Regions from separate parts of the Brevibacillus parabrevis genome, predicted to be linked through region 2. Evidence: riboswitches for the same ligand, from Rfam matches in the RefSeq annotation. Region 2 holds a riboswitch; the other holds the start of a gene.

Region 1 (7,594 bases), 840 kb from region 2:
GTCGGTTTTATGGGAACAGGAAAGACGACCGTTGGCGCTGCGCTGGCCGCTTCTTTGGGGCTTGCGCATACAGACCTGGACACCGCCATCGTGGATAAGGAAGGCCGCTCGATCCCAAAGCTCTTCGAAGAGCGAGGAGAAACTTATTTTCGCGATGTGGAGTCGGCTGAGCTGTCCAGGCTGCTGAATGAAGGGCCGCAAGTGCTGACAACGGGCGGAGGGGTCGTCCTGCGCGAGCAAAATGTAAAAGTCATGCTGGAACGAGGAATCGTCATCGCCCTGCATGCAACCGTAGAAGAACTGATACGACGGCTGAAAAACGACACAGCTCGTCCTTTGCTTGCCACAGGGGTGGCAGAACGGGTGACGGCGCTCATGGCAGAACGCGCAGGAGCGTACGATTTTGCCCCGATTCAGGTGGATACGACCGGAAAAAGCCTGGAAGCAATCGTGGAGGAAATTAAGCAGCGCGTGGTTGAAAGCACAGAAGACGGGAAACAATAAAAAGGACAGCGCTTTTGCCGGTGAACGACGGCGTGCATCTGCGAGTATGAAGGAGGTCACGTGCGATGTCCTTTCAAGAATATTTGAAGTACCTGACAAAATTGTTTGTGCAGTACATGGATACTCCAAAAGACGAACGGCGTCAGCGAAAGGCTCCACGTGAGCCTTGGTCTGCACGCTGGTTTGGGGCAATTCCCATGGCGATCCGGCTGTTGTGGCGCAAATAATCCTACACCATGGTAAGCGGACGGAGGGTGCGTATGGCGAGAGTAGCGGTAGAAAACTCCCTTTCTCAAATTCGCAAAATGCTGTGCGATAACGGCTACGATGTGGTTGATTTGGGAAACTGGCAGCAAGTGGTCGATGCGATCGTGATCACTGGCCAGGATGTGAACGTTCTTGGCGATCAAAACAAGACGATTACGGGTGCGCCGATAATCAATGCGGAGGGCATGACAGCCGCGGAAGTTTTCCACGCCGTGCATGAACGCCTTTCTCCAACAGATCATCACTGATCGAAAAAATGGCGTCCGACGGCGCAAACAACGAAAAAACAAGCTCTTCTGCACGCTGGCAGGGGAGCTTGTTTTTTTATACATACGAAGCGATATGTCAGCTTTGAGGCGGCCGCACCTGCGGACTGGATACGTAAAATTTGCCGATCTTGTCAGCGTAGACGTAAGGGACAAAGCGCAGTCCTTCATCCCAGACCCCCACATAGGCAGATTGGTCGTTCCACAAATGGAGCGAGCCGACAGCGTAAGGAGCCAGCACCTGGGCGTGGTACAAGGAAACAGTGAGGGTAACCGACGCGTTGTTTTGCTGTTGCCACAGCTCTGACCACGTAACGGCGCTGCCGCGTTGCATTTGGTTGAACCAGCCGATCTGGTCGAACGGGTCTGTCTGCGCCGATTGCAAAGTGCGGGTCTGGGTCAGTTTTTGTCCTGTCTGCACCAGATTTTGCAGCACGGTTGGTTCGTTGGCTGCAAACGAAGCGGGATAAGCTTCGCCTGTTTTGGCGTTCACCATTTGCGCCGAAGACTGGCGGGCAATCAGCCAGTGGGAAGCGAATCCGTCGTAGACTGGCTCAGCGGCAATTTCCCGGGGAGCGAAGGCATCGTCGAACAAAATGTATTCCCCGACGCCGTATTCGAGCAAGACGAATTTTTCCGGGACATTCGATTCGACTGTTTCTCCGACGACCAGATAGCCTACTTGTTTGTCGGCTTTTTTGATGCTGACCAGCCATTGATGCTGGTTCGGGCCGAGCGTCTGTACTTCTGTATCAGCTTTTTGCCACTCTTTGAATTGCGGATCACGGCTTGCGAGCTCTTTCATCCAGGTCTGGATTTGAGCCTGAAACGCTTTTTCCCAGCCGCCTTGCTCCTCGGCATGAACGGGCCAGGAGATCAATACGAAAGACAAGAGGACCCCGAGAAAGGGCAGAAATCGTCTGGTCACAAACATGCACCACCTTTTGCGCTGGCTATCCTATTCCTATTGTAACCAGCTATGACAAAAAGATTTGTTGCAACTTGTCACTCCTCTCACACTACTTCTCGTTGATCTTTTACATGATTCGCCCGTTTGCGGGAAGATGGCGCACCGTTTTTGCGCCAGAAAGCTTTTGAACAGGCGGGTTCGAGTGCAAGTAAAACAGCCCGCCGTTAATGAAGTGAACCTCGATGCGCGGTTCATACTGCCAGCGCAGCTCGTCCATTCGCCGCTGTTTTTCTTCTTCCGGCGTGCTTTTTTTCCACTCTTCCTGATTGATTTCTTCCCGTGGTGTCACCTGAATGCCATTTGCACGTAAAAAGTCGAGGATTCGCCCGCCAGATGAGCGGTATTCGTCAATGGTTTGCGCTGCTTCGACAACAGGCTCCGCGACAGGAGGAGCTTCTGTTTGCGGGAGGGGAACGATGGCTTGCGCTGCTTGCGGCTCCTCGGCTTTTTCCGCTTCTTCGTCGTCCGCATCAGCCTGCTCCGCTTGCGGCTCCCGCTTCGCCAGTTCTTCGTAGTAGGCGGCGAGAATGTCCAGTTCTTCCGCCAAGCGGGCTTTTGCCTCGGCAGCCCACGCTTGGTCTTCCTTGGCGATGACCGCTTCGGCTTCCTGGCGAGCCATCTGGAGCGCATCCTCTACGGAAATTTTCCGATCAAGCGTATAGAAATAGTCCGGGATGGCAGGGGAGAGCGGCAACTGAAACAAGTACGTCGAAAAGTCGTGCACGACCCGCGGCTGGTGCAGGTTGACCCCGAGGTAGAGCATGAGATCGCGCCGCTTGTCGCACAGAAACGACACTTTTAGATTGATGCCCAGCCACGGAACGAGCGGCGTAGAACGGCGTTTGCCCGTGGCGGGGAGCGAAGCGGTATTTTGCTCGTACATGCAGACGAATTGACCGTGCTTTTTCGCCGAGGCAAAAATTTGCTGCATGCGCCCGGCGCCGAGGTGCAGGTGTTCGGCACGCAGCCCATCCGGCATGCGGTCGGGATGAAAGGCGAAGGTGAGCACGAGCGGCTGGTACGCCAGATTCATTTTGTCGACCCAGCTCCAGTAAAAAGGCCGGTTGCCGATATCTTTGTCGACCTCGACAGGCAGTTTGACCGTCAAGTAGTCGGGGTGGGATTCGACGATGTGAGCAGAAAAAGTCGCGAGATAGCGCTCTACGAATTGCCTGACCTGGTTGGCTTGCATCAGGGAACCTCTTTTCTTGTTGGCTAGTTGGGGGCATCCAGACTACTGCTCGGCGGCTTCCGAGAGAGCAGGGGCGACGTGCGGCTGGCGGCTTGCGCGAATCGCGTGCCCCATGTTGTCCAGCTTCAAAGCCATTTCGCGCGTGGATGCGGAGTCCATAATAATTTGCGTCAAGTTTTCTTCCAGCGAGGAACTCAGGTTGAGGCGTTCGACGATATCATCGAGTTCGCCGATGACCATTTCAAACAGATCGATTTTTTCGTACAGCAGTTTGAGAATATGTTCTTCGATCGTCCCGACCGTGGACAGATTGTAAATGTGCACATCCCGCTTTTGCCCGAGACGGTGAACGCGGCCGATTCGCTGTTCGACACGCATCGGGTTCCACGGCATGTCGTAGTTGATCACCTGATTGCAAAATTGCAGGTTGATCCCTTCGCCGCCTGCTTCTGTCGCGATCAGCACTTGTGCGCGGTTTTGAAACAGATCGGTCATCCAGTCTTTTTTGCTGCGCTTGAAGCCGCCGCGAAACGGCACAGAGGTAATTCCGTGGTCATGCAAATATTTTTGCAAGTAATTTTGCGTGGCCCGATATTCGGTGAAAACGATCACTTTGTCGTTGATCTGCTGAATCAGCTCGACCGTTTTGGCCGCCTTGGAATGCGTCTCGATCCGCTTGATCATCTCCACCAGTTCCAGTATTTGCGCCCGCAGCAAAGACTCCTCGCTGGTGCGTTGATGCATGTTGTACAGCGTCATGAAGGAGGCTTCCTTGCTGGAGCAAACCTCGCGCTGGAGCGTGATGAGAGCGAGCGAATTGAACAGCCCGGTTCCCGTCTTGTACTGATCGTGGACAAAGCGCGTGACGCCCTCGTACAGCTTCATCTCCTCCTGCGTCAGCTCGATGGGAATCGACTGCACGCGGCGGCTGGTGAACTGGATGCCGCCGTCGCTTCGCTTGTTGCGAATCATGACCTTTTCGATTTCTTCGCGCAATTTTTCGCTGTTTTTCGATTGGCGCTTTCCCTCGACGTAATTGGTGGAAAACGACGTCGAGTGGCCCAGATGCCCCGGTTTGAGCAAATTGATCAGGTTGTACAGCTCGTCCATCTCGTTCTGGATAGGGGTGGCGGTGAGCAGCAAACAGTATTTTTTGCGAATTTCCTTCACGAATTGATAGTTTCGGGTTCGCTTGTTTTTGAGCTTGTGCGCTTCGTCGATAATGAGCATGTCGTAGTCGATATCGAGCACATGGCGGCGATGCGGGTCGCGTTTGGCCGTGTCGATGGAGGCGACGACGACTTCGTGCTGACGCCACATGTACTCTTTTTTTTGCGCGACGGCAGGAATGCCGAATTTTTGTTGCAGTTCTTTTGTCCACTGAATGACGAGAGAGGCGGGAACGAGGACGAGAATTTTTTTCGCCAAGCCTCTGACCATGTATTCTTTCATGATCAACCCTGCCTCGATGGTCTTGCCCAATCCGACTTCATCCGCGAGAATCGCGCGGCCGCGCATGTCATTCAGCACGCGTTCCGCCGTCTGGAGCTGATGGGGAAAAGGCGAGAGCAGCGGCAAGTAGTTCAGGCATTGCAAAGAATCGAACTCGCGAACCGCCATCGCTTCTTCTGCTTCCAGCGCCAGCTTGAACAGCTCCCACTTGTCCCATGGACCATCTTCGTGCAGCCGCTCGGTCAGCGGCGATATCCAGCTCGTGTCAAATGAAACAGGAACATTCGGCATATACGTTACTCCTTTACACAGCTCTGCCATAACTTTCATGCGTTTTAATAAAAAACTTAACATTATGGGTAATGTTCATCACTTTGTTAAGTATTTCTTGATCTGACTGTTAATTTGCATATTTTCAACTGTCGACTCTCATGGTAGGATATAGAGGAAGTTCGTTCATTAGTATGGAAATCATAGCAAAAACTTATGTATGACCATCTAACCAACGCGAATGATAGTAGCAGGGAGAGACTGCGTGAACCACTGCAGCGCCGAAGGAGCAAGCCGGTAACGGTGAATCTCTCAGGCAAAAGAACCTCTACTGGACGCAACTCTGGAGAGAGCTCGCATGTCGAGCCACCAAAGGGGAAACTTGCAAGCCCGGTGATCCCCGCCGAGCTTGATTGGCAAGGTAACTCTCAGGTACCAAGGACAGAGGAGGAGAAATGGGCACCTTTCTTTTGGTGTACCCGTTTTTTCGCCTCTGTTTTTTCATGGGGAAAAATGCCGACTATCTGCCTTTAGGAGGTGCCACACATGTCCAATCTGAAAAGAACGCCACTGTTTGATTCCTATGCAAAATACGGCGCCAAAACAATCGACTTCGGCGGTTGGGAGCTGCCTGTACAGTTTTCCAGCATTGGTCAGGAGCATGAAGCTGTTCGCACGAAAGCAGGTTTGTTTGATGTATCCCACATGGGAGAGGTGGACGTAAAAGGCGAGAGCGCGCTCGAATACTTGCAGCGCGTGACAACCAACGACGTTTCCAAGCTGGCAGTGGGACAAGCTCAATACAGCGTGCTTTGCTACCCGGACGGCGGTACGGTCGACGATTTGCTCGTTTACAAATACGCAGACGACCATTACCTGCTTGTCATCAACGCTGGCAATATTGACAAAGACTATGCATGGCTGCAGGAGCACCTGATTCCGGGCGTCACGATCGAAAATATCTCGCCGCAAACGGCGCAGATTGCGATCCAGGGGCCTTTGGCTGAATCGATTTTGCAAAAGCTGACCCAAACGGATCTGTCCCAAATCGGCTTTTTCCGTTTTGAGCGCGATGTAGAGGTTAGCGGTATTCCGGCATTGGTATCCCGTACAGGCTACACGGGCGAAGATGGCTTCGAGATTTACTTGGCTGCGGATCGTGCGGCAGAGCTGTGGGACGCCCTGCTTGAAGCAGGCAAAGAAGACGGTCTGGTTGCTTGCGGACTGGGTGCGCGTGACACGCTGCGCTTTGAAGCCAAGCTGCCACTGTACGGTCAGGAACTGAGCAAGGACATTACACCGATCGAAGCGGGTATCGGCTTCGCGGTGAAGGTAGATAAAGCAGTGCCGTTCATCGGCCAAGAGGTGTTGAAAGCGCAAAAAGAAAACGGCGCGCCTCGCAAGCTGGTAGGGATCGAGATGATCGATCGCGGCATTCCGCGCACGCACTATCCGGTCTATGTCGGAGAAGAGCTGGTAGGAGAAGTGACCACAGGGACACAATCCCCGACCTTGAAGAAAAACGTTGGTCTGGCCCTGGTCAAAAGCGAGCACACGGCGATTGGCACAGAGGTTGAAGTGGAAATTCGCGGAAAACGACTGAAAGCTGTTGTTGTTGCCGCTCCTTTTTATAAACGTGCGAAATAACCAAGCATAAGCCCACAATACATCCTATTTGAGGAGGACAACGTTCGTGAAATACCGCTACCTGCCCCAAACTGATCAGGACAAGCGCGAAATGCTCGAAACTCTGGGCATTTCCAGTGTAGAAGAACTGTTTGCAGACATTCCGGAAGAGGTGCGTTTCAAAGGTGCGCTGAACATTCCAGAAGCTCTGTCCGAGCCTGATCTGGTCAAATACTTCACTCGCCTGGCTAACAAAAACGTCAACTTCAGCACACACGTCAACTTTTTGGGTGCTGGCGTTTATCAGCACTATGCGCCAAGCACAGTCAACCACATGCTGCTCCGCGGAGAATTTTTCACGGCTTATACGCCTTACCAGCCTGAAATCAGCCAAGGCGAGCTGCAAGCGATTTTTGAATTTCAGACAATGGTGTGTGAACTGACAGGAATGGAAGTAGCGAACTCCTCTATGTACGACGGAGCGACTTCCTTGGCAGAAGCGGCTATGATGGCGGCTGGTCACACTGGAAAAAAGCGCGTCATCGTTTCCCGCGCTGTGCATCCGGAAGCGCGCGGCGTTCTGAAAACATACGCGTACGGTCAAGGCGTAGAGCTGGTTGAAGTCGGCATCAACAGCGATGGCGTAACCGACACACAAGCTCTGGAAGCGCTGATTGACGAAAACACAGCGGCTGTGATCGTGCAATATCCTAACTTCTTCGGAAACGTGGAAGACTTGGCAGCAGTTGAGCCGATTGCTCATGGCAAAGGCGCCCTGTTCGTCGTTTCTTCCAACCCGCTTGCACTGGGCGTATTGGAAGCGCCAGGCAAACTGGGCGCTGACATCGTAGTAGGCGACATGCAACCGTTCGGTATCCCGGCATCGTTTGGCGGACCGCACTGCGGATATTTTGCGACGACGAGCAAGCTGATGCGCAAAATGCCAGGACGCATCGTCGGGCAAACGAAAGACGAGAACGGCAAGCGCGGTTTCGTACTGACGCTGCAAGCTCGTGAACAGCATATCCGTCGTGAAAAAGCGACTTC
Region 2 (7,594 bases):
CAAAGGCAGCTTCTGCGCCGGGGTCGCTGCTTTTGTCGACCATGACAAACAAATAATCGGGGTCTGTCTGGGCCAGTTGTTCAAGCGTCAGCGATACAGGCTCTTTTGCCTGTTCTACAACGTCTGGTGTCGCCAGCCCGAGATCGGTGTAGAGCAAATAGTTGTACCGTTCGTTTTTCGGGGAGACGACAAAAGCGCCCTCGTGGAACCAGACAGCCAACACCTTTTTATCCTTCAGCGGGGCAAGCTTTTCCCGCGTATTTTCGATGTTGGTTCTTACCTTGCTCACAATCGCATCCACGTTTGCGTCTTTGCCGCGCACTTCAGCCAAAAGCCGCAGGTTGTCTTCCCAGTGCGCTCCGTTCGAGGAAATAGGGATCACGGACGCTGCCTTTTCCAGCGTGGCGCGCTTTTCCGCAGGCGTCTTGTCAGAGGTCAGGATAGTGTCCGGGTAGAGAGCTTTCAGGTCATCAATCCGCTCGACGATGTCTGCCGGGAGCTTTTGCGTATTTTGCGTAATCGAGGCGTATTCCTGCGGGAACGCGCCGGATTTTTCTACCGTTGCGGCGAACGGCGGTATGCCGAGCAAAAGCGAGTCTTCAAAGCTGCTTCGCGAATCGACAAAGGCGATTTGTTTGGTTCGCGCCGGAATTTTATAGGCAGTGCCCAAATATTGAATGGACCTGGTCGGCTTTGCGTCAGGCGAGCCGTCTGCGGTTTGCCCTCCGGAACCCGCGCCGCATGCGGCAAGCAACAGAAAAACAGCCGTCACAGGGATGGCCAGTAGCTTTTTGTACATCTCTCGTCACTCCGATCGTACATATATGGTCTGTCTATGGCAGGGGAGATCATCACAGTAAATTATAGGGTACCCGAATGAGCCAGGGCTGCTTCATTCCTGAACATTTTCAGACATTCTCCCGTAAGCTTTTTCCGTCACCAAGAGCCATCGCCCCATGACGAAGCAGTATCCGTCAGCGCCAAGCGGCTTTTCGCCCTCCTGCGAGACAGGCTTTTCGGTGCGGTTTTCGTATTGTCTGTTCACAGCAAATGTTCTACGATGGACAAATACAAAACGAAACGAAAGTCTAACTGAGCTTTTGGGGTGATGGGGATGGAGCTGCGCCACTTGAAGACGTTCCACGTCGTTGCGGAATGTTTGAATCTCACCAAGGCTGCGGAAATTTTGCGCTATACGCAACCGACGATCAGCCTGCAAATCCAGGCGCTGGAACAAGACATCGGCCATACCTTGCTGAACCGGGTGGGAAAAAGGACGTTTTTGACGCCGACAGGCAAGCTGTTGAAAAAGCATACAGACAAGCTGTTTCAAAATCTGGACGAGCTGGAACAAGACTTGCGGCGGCTGGAAAAGCCGTACGGCAATTTGACCATCGCGGCGCCCGAGTTTTATTGCAGCTATTACTTGTCGCAACTGCTCAGCATTTACGTGAAGGTGCATCCGCAAGTGCAGATGAAGCTGCTCTGTTACAACAGCAAGGAGACGATCAAGCTGGTGGAGTCGAACCGGGCGGATATCGGGATTGTCGCCGGGAAGTGCAATCGGCCGGGGATTGAGGAAATTTTGATCGATCAGGAAGATTTGGTGCTGGTAGCGAGTCCGCTCCTGGTCAAGTCGCGCAGCGCCGAGGAGCTTTTTGCGGAGCATCCGTTCATTACGTACGATCTGGAAGGCGTTATTCGCGAATGTTTGGAAGAGATCGGCTGCAAACCGCTCTGGACGATCGAATGCGGCAGCGAAGAGGCGATCAAGCGGGCGGTTATGTCCCAGACGGGGATTGCCTTGATCAGCGACGTCATGATTGAAAAAGAAGTGAGGCAGGGAACGCTGCAAGTGCTGCACCGCTTTCCGAAAAGGCTTTTGACTTACTTGATTTATCCGCGCGACCAGCGCGATTACAGCACCGTCAGCAGTTTCGTCGACGTGGTGCTTGATGTGTGGCCGACTTTTCGGGCTTGAATGAAGCCGTGGTATACGACTTTCGGAAGCGATTCCGGGGGTCGTTTTTTTGTGTGGCGAAGTATGGATTTATTTATGGTTATCATTGAACAACCTCATTTTTCATGCCGAATCAAATCGACTACGATAAAAAAACAGAATAATAAAAAAAGGGGGAGTTGGAAGTGCTTCCAAACAGCAAAGAACAAGCAGCAAGACGCAAGAGAGGAATCAACGTTTTCGTGCTGTTGTTTGGCGTGCTGCTCATCGCGACGTTTCTCACCCACGTCGTTCCGGCGGGAGAATACGCCCGCGTGGAAGTGAACGGCAGAAACGTCGTCGATCCACAGTCGTACAAAGCGATTGAACAGACGCCCGTCTCCGTTTTTTCCCTGTTTAGCGCGATCCACACGGGGATGGTGGACGCAGGAGAAATTATTTTCTTTGTTTTGATCATCGGAGGAGCGTTTGGCGTGCTGACTGCGACAGGAGCTGTCGACGCTTTTATCCGCTCGCTGTCCAAAAAGCTCGGGAACAAGGAAAAGTGGCTGATCCCGATCATGATGCTGTTTTTCGCCTTTGCCGGGGCGTTTACCGGAATGGCGGAGGAGACGCTGGCTTACATCCCGATTTTGGTGCCGCTTGCTGTCTCGCTCGGCTTTGATGTCATCACGGGAACCGCGATTGTCCTGGTAGGAGCCTCGATCGGTTTTACGACGGCGATCATGAATCCGTTTACAGTGGGGATTGCCCAAGGAATCGCCCAGCTGCCGATTTTCTCGGGCATTGGCTACCGGATCATCTTGTTCGTGATCATGTATGCCGTATCGGTTGGCTTCATTTACCGCTACGCGATGAAGGTGAAAAAAGATCGCTCGCTCGGATTTTACGGCGAAGGAGTCGCAGCGTTTGAGCAGATTGCACCGACAACTGACCAACCTTTGTCCCAAACGCACAAATGGGTGCTGATCTGCTTCCTGCTTAACTTCGTCGCCTTGATTTACGGCGTCCTGCAATTCCAATGGTACATTACCGAAATCTCTGCCTTGTTCGTCATTTTGGCCATCGTAATTACGCTCATTTCCCGCATGTCTGCCGATCAGTTGATCGAGTCGTTCATGAAAGGGGCGGCGGGGATGCTCACGGGCGCTCTCATCATCGGGTTGTCGCGAGCGACACTGGTCGTGCTTGGCGACGGACACGTCATCGATACGCTGTTGTTCCATGCGTCAGGCATGCTGCACGAAATTCCGCCTGTGCTCAGCGCGGCTGGCATGTACATTTTGCAAGCGTTGATTCACTTCGTCGTACCTTCGGGCAGCGGACAAGCGGCGCTGACCATGCCGATCATGGCGCCATTGGCTGATCTGGTCGGAGTGACGCGGCAAACGGCGGTGCTGTCTTTCTCGCTGGCAGACGGAATCGGCAACATTATTTTCCCGACCTCGGGTTACTTCATGGCAGGGCTGGCGCTTGCGGGCATCCCGTGGATTCGTTGGGCGAAGTGGATTTTGCCATTGATTTTGACGCAGTTCGGGATTGGGCTGGTAGCGGTCATCATCGCCAATTGGATGCACTATGGACCGTTTTAAGAAAAATGTGTGAGCAATGGAGGGTTTCCTGTTGAAAATTGTTGCGATTGAAGTATTTGCGACCGAGCTGCCTTTGGTGCGGCCGTTTATCGTGGCCTACGATGCGTTTCACAAGCTTCCGAGCATCATTGTCAAAATGACGACGGACACGGGGCTTGTCGGTTACGGCGAAGGCATGCCCGACCCGCACGTGACGGGCGAGACATTTTCCAGCACGTACGAGATGCTGGTGAAAGACATTGCGCCGCTCGTCCTCGGGGCTAACCCGTTTGATATTGAAAAAGTTCACCGAATCATGGAGCAGGCTGTCTATTGCGCGCCATCTGCAAAAGCGGCCATCGATATCGCCTGCTACGATCTCATGGGCAAAGCCGCGGGACAGCCTGTCTACAATTTGCTTGGCGGAAAAGCGCACGACTTTTTGACGGTGCCTTATGTTGTGAGCATTTTGCCGCCGGAAGAAATGGCTCGCCAGGCGGCGCAAGCTTTGCAAGACGGATATTCGAGCATCAAGATCAAGGTCGGCGGCGATCCGGCTGTCGATGTCAAACGGATTCGCGCCGTCCGCGAGGCAATTGGCCCGGACGTCCAGCTGCGCGTGGACGCGAACCAGGGCTGGCGCAATGTGGCGACAACGATGCGCGTGTTGAAGCAAGTAGAGGACTGCCAGCTCGACTGGATTGAGCAGCCTGTTTTGGCGGACGATCTGATCGGTTTGGCAGAGGTTCGCCAAAAAACGTTCATTCCGGTCATGGTCGACGAAGGCTTGCACGGCGACAAAGAAATGCGGGAAGTCATCGTCCGCCAGGCAGCCGATTTGATCAACATCAAGCTGATGAAGTGCGGCGGCCTGTATCCGGCGCTCAAGCTGGTCGCGCAGGCAGAGATGGCGGGGATGGGATGTCAGGTTGGCTCGATGGTCGAATCAGCCGTGGCCACCGCCGCCGGGGCGCATCTGTCTTTGGCAAAAGGGATGATCTTTTCCAACGAAATGGTGGGGCCGCTCATGTTCTCCCGCGACTTCGGACAGCTTCGCTACGAGCAGGATCGCTTGCTGCTCGCAGATCGTCCGGGGCTTGGCGTGGAAGTCGATGAGGCTGTTGTGCGCGAGTTGAGTGTTTTTGCGGCGGAGGTTTCTTAGGAGGGGCGAATCAGTTGGCGTAATTAGCAATCCATAAGAAGCATCGTATCCCAAGAGATGGTACGATTTAATCAATCACAACACTTATCGAAAAGAGGGATACGCAATGGCACTGCAATCAAAACAAATTTTTGTCAATTTGCCCGTGAAAGATTTGAACAAGTCGATTGATTTTTTTACAGCGCTGGGCTATGAGTTCAACCCGCAATTTACGGATCAAAATGCCGCTTGCCTGGTGATTGGCGAAAATATTTACGCGATGCTCTTGGTGGAGGAGTTTTTCCAATCGTTCACGAACAAGCCCGTGACGGATACGGCCCAGAGCACCGAGGTCATCGTGGCGCTGTCAGCCGAGAGCCGGGAGCAAGTCGACGAGATCGTAAACAAAGCGCACGAAGCAGGAGCCAAGCCAGCTAAAGACCCGGTAGACCACGGCTTCATGTACAGTTGGAGCTTTATCGATCTGGACGGACATTTGTGGGAATACGTGTACATGGATGAGGCTGCGATTTCGCAACAGTAAAAAATAGGGTGGATCAACAGGCCAAAAGCAGGCGTTACCGCTTTTGGCCTGTTCGCGATGCCAGTCGTCATGGCGGCCCGCCGCAAATCGAATAAGTTTACCTGAATAATAATTTTTTTCAGAATTGACATCGGCAGAAGGAGTGTGATTTACTAATGTCAATGTTAGCCAACAAGTGAATAGCGGCGGATGATGATTGTAGGAGAGACTAAACGACGCGTTTAGCACCGAAGGAGCAAGTCCCATAAAACCCTTGGGATTAATCTCTCAGGTACCAGATACTACAATCGGACGCACCTCTGGAGAGCGCTGCACAAGCCACCCAAGGGGAATACTTCGGAACCGATTGATTGCCGAAGTTAAACTCTCAGGTAAAAAGGACAGAGGAAAGGTAGAGTATTCGTCACTCTATCTTTCCTCTGTCCTTTTTTGCTGAATGAAACGTCGCGTCGAGTTGCACAAAAGCGGGCGCAGACGCTTGCATTTCGGCCAAACGAAACGGATACGAGTGAAAGGTGGCGCGATGGGAAAGGAGCAGGCGATCACGAAAATGGAGCTTACGATCAAGAAAGCGGCTCAAGCAGAGCTGAAAAAACTGAATTTTCCGCAGGATACCGCGCTCAGGATTGACGTGGTGATCTCCGGCGACTGCGGTTGCGGATTTTTTGTCCAGCTCGGAGTAGATGAGTTGCGCAAAAACGACACGCTCGTGTACGAAAACGGGATTCCGGTCTGCATGGATCGGTTGACCAAACGGCATCTCGGGGATGTGCTTACCCTGGACTACGACCCTTTCCTGGGCTTCGCCTTGTCCAGCCCGGAAGAAGCTTTTGCGGATCGGCTCGCTGTTCGTCGCGGTTGACAACGGAAACAGGCAGAACAGCACGAGCAGCAGTTGGCCGACTGCAAGCAGGCGCAGGCGCCTCTTCCTGCGGGGTAAAACCGCGGGAGACGCCTTACACAGAAAAAGAAAAACAGGTGGAGAGAACAAATGACAACGAACGGAACAGTAGAGCAGGTGGATGTTCTCGTGATCGGAGCGGGGCCGGGGGGCTACGTAGCCGCGATCCGGGCGGCTCAGCTCGGCAAGCAGGTCGCGATTGTGGAAAAAGATACGGTCGGCGGCGTATGTTTGAACCGCGGCTGCATTCCTTCCAAGGCGCTGATCTCGGCGGCGCATCAATACGAAGCGATGACGCAATCCGCGAGCATCGGCTTGCAGGCAGCAGAAGTGAGCGTCGATTTCGCCAAGGTCCAGGCATGGAAGCGCAGCGTGGTCGACAAATTGACCGGAGGCGTAAGCTCGCTGCTCAAAGGCAACAAGATCAAAAGAATCAGCGGGGAAGCGCGGCTAGTCGGCGAGCAGCTGGTTGAGGTGAAAAATGGCGACGACTGCATACAGGTGCAATTCCGGCAAGCGATTCTCGCGACAGGCTCGCGTCCGATCGAATTGAAAGCCTTTCCATTCGCGGGCCGCATTCTTTCCTCGACAGAACTGCTGGCGCTTGAAGAATTGCCGAAAAGCTTGCTGGTCATTGGCGGCGGGTATATCGGGATCGAGCTGGGGCAGACATTTGCCAAGCTGGGCACGAAGGTGACGATTTTGGAAGGCTCGGACTCGATCTTGCCCGGCTTTGAAAAAGAGCTGTCGCGTCTGGTGGCGAGGAAGCTGAAAAAGCTCGGCGTGGAAGTGCACACCGAAGCGCTGGCCAAAGGGGCGGAACAAACAGCCGAACAGGTCAGCGTCACCTATGCGGAAAAAGGCGAAGAGCGTCAGGCGACCGCCGACTATGTGCTCGTTACGGTTGGCAGACGGCCGAACATCGAGGGGCTGGGATTGGAAAAGCTCGCTGTCAAGCTGACAGAGCGCGGCTTCATCCAGATCGACCAACAGTGCCAAACGAGCATTCCGCACCTGTATGCGATCGGCGATCTGGTGGAAGGCCCGGCTCTTGCCCACAAAGCGTCGTACGAAGGCAAAATCGCGGCGGAAGCCATCGCTGGCAAAGACAGCAAGCTCACCGACAAAAAGATTCCCGCTGTCGTGTTCTCCGATCCGGAGATTGCCAGTGTGGGACTGACCGAGTCGGAAGCCAAAGAGCGCGGACACGAGGTGGCAGTTGGCAAGTTCCCTTATGCCGCGAATGGGCGGGCACTGTCTCTGAACGTCGGGGAAGGCTTCGTGAAGCTCGTGGGCGACAAGGAGACGGGGCTGCTGCTGGGAGCGCAGATTATCGGGCCGGAAGCGTCCAATCTGATCGGCGAGGTTGCCCTGGCGATTGAAAAAGGGCATACGCTGACAGATATTGCCGAGACGATCCACGCCCATCCGAGCCTGGGAGAAATCATCATGGAAGCGGCAGAAGGAGCGCTCGGGC

What was found. A riboswitch is a leader RNA that binds a small molecule or an ion and turns the genes downstream of it on or off. The one in region 2 is predicted to bind glycine.
Region 1: linked by a shared signal. The riboswitch ahead of gcvT (glycine cleavage system aminomethyltransferase GcvT) and the one ahead of IRJ17_RS25115 (iron-sulfur cluster biosynthesis family protein) in region 2 are both predicted to bind glycine.

What each region holds. Positions count from the first base shown of each region.
Region 1 is NZ_CP064090.1:4,619,688-4,627,281, reverse strand. It holds gene IRJ17_RS21160 (shikimate kinase) at 1-504, shown strand, start outside; gene IRJ17_RS21155 (YqzE family protein) at 570-731, shown strand; gene IRJ17_RS21150 (YkuS family protein) at 765-1,019, shown strand; gene IRJ17_RS21145 (hypothetical protein) at 1,117-1,965, opposite strand; gene IRJ17_RS21140 (YqhG family protein) at 2,075-3,199, opposite strand; gene IRJ17_RS21135 (DEAD/DEAH box helicase) at 3,242-4,942, opposite strand; glycine riboswitch at 5,163-5,259, shown strand; glycine riboswitch at 5,260-5,376, shown strand; gene gcvT (glycine cleavage system aminomethyltransferase GcvT) at 5,468-6,568, shown strand; gene gcvPA (aminomethyl-transferring glycine dehydrogenase subunit GcvPA) at 6,615-7,594, shown strand, end outside.
Region 2 is NZ_CP064090.1:5,460,252-5,467,845, reverse strand. It holds gene IRJ17_RS25145 (ABC transporter substrate-binding protein) at 1-799, opposite strand, end outside; gene IRJ17_RS25140 (hypothetical protein) at 893-1,045, opposite strand; gene IRJ17_RS25135 (LysR family transcriptional regulator) at 1,115-1,981, shown strand; gene IRJ17_RS25130 (YfcC family protein) at 2,146-3,552, shown strand; gene IRJ17_RS25125 (mandelate racemase/muconate lactonizing enzyme family protein) at 3,584-4,693, shown strand; gene IRJ17_RS25120 (VOC family protein) at 4,800-5,216, shown strand; glycine riboswitch at 5,406-5,510, shown strand; gene IRJ17_RS25115 (iron-sulfur cluster biosynthesis family protein) at 5,740-6,078, shown strand; gene lpdA (dihydrolipoyl dehydrogenase) at 6,208-7,594, shown strand, end outside.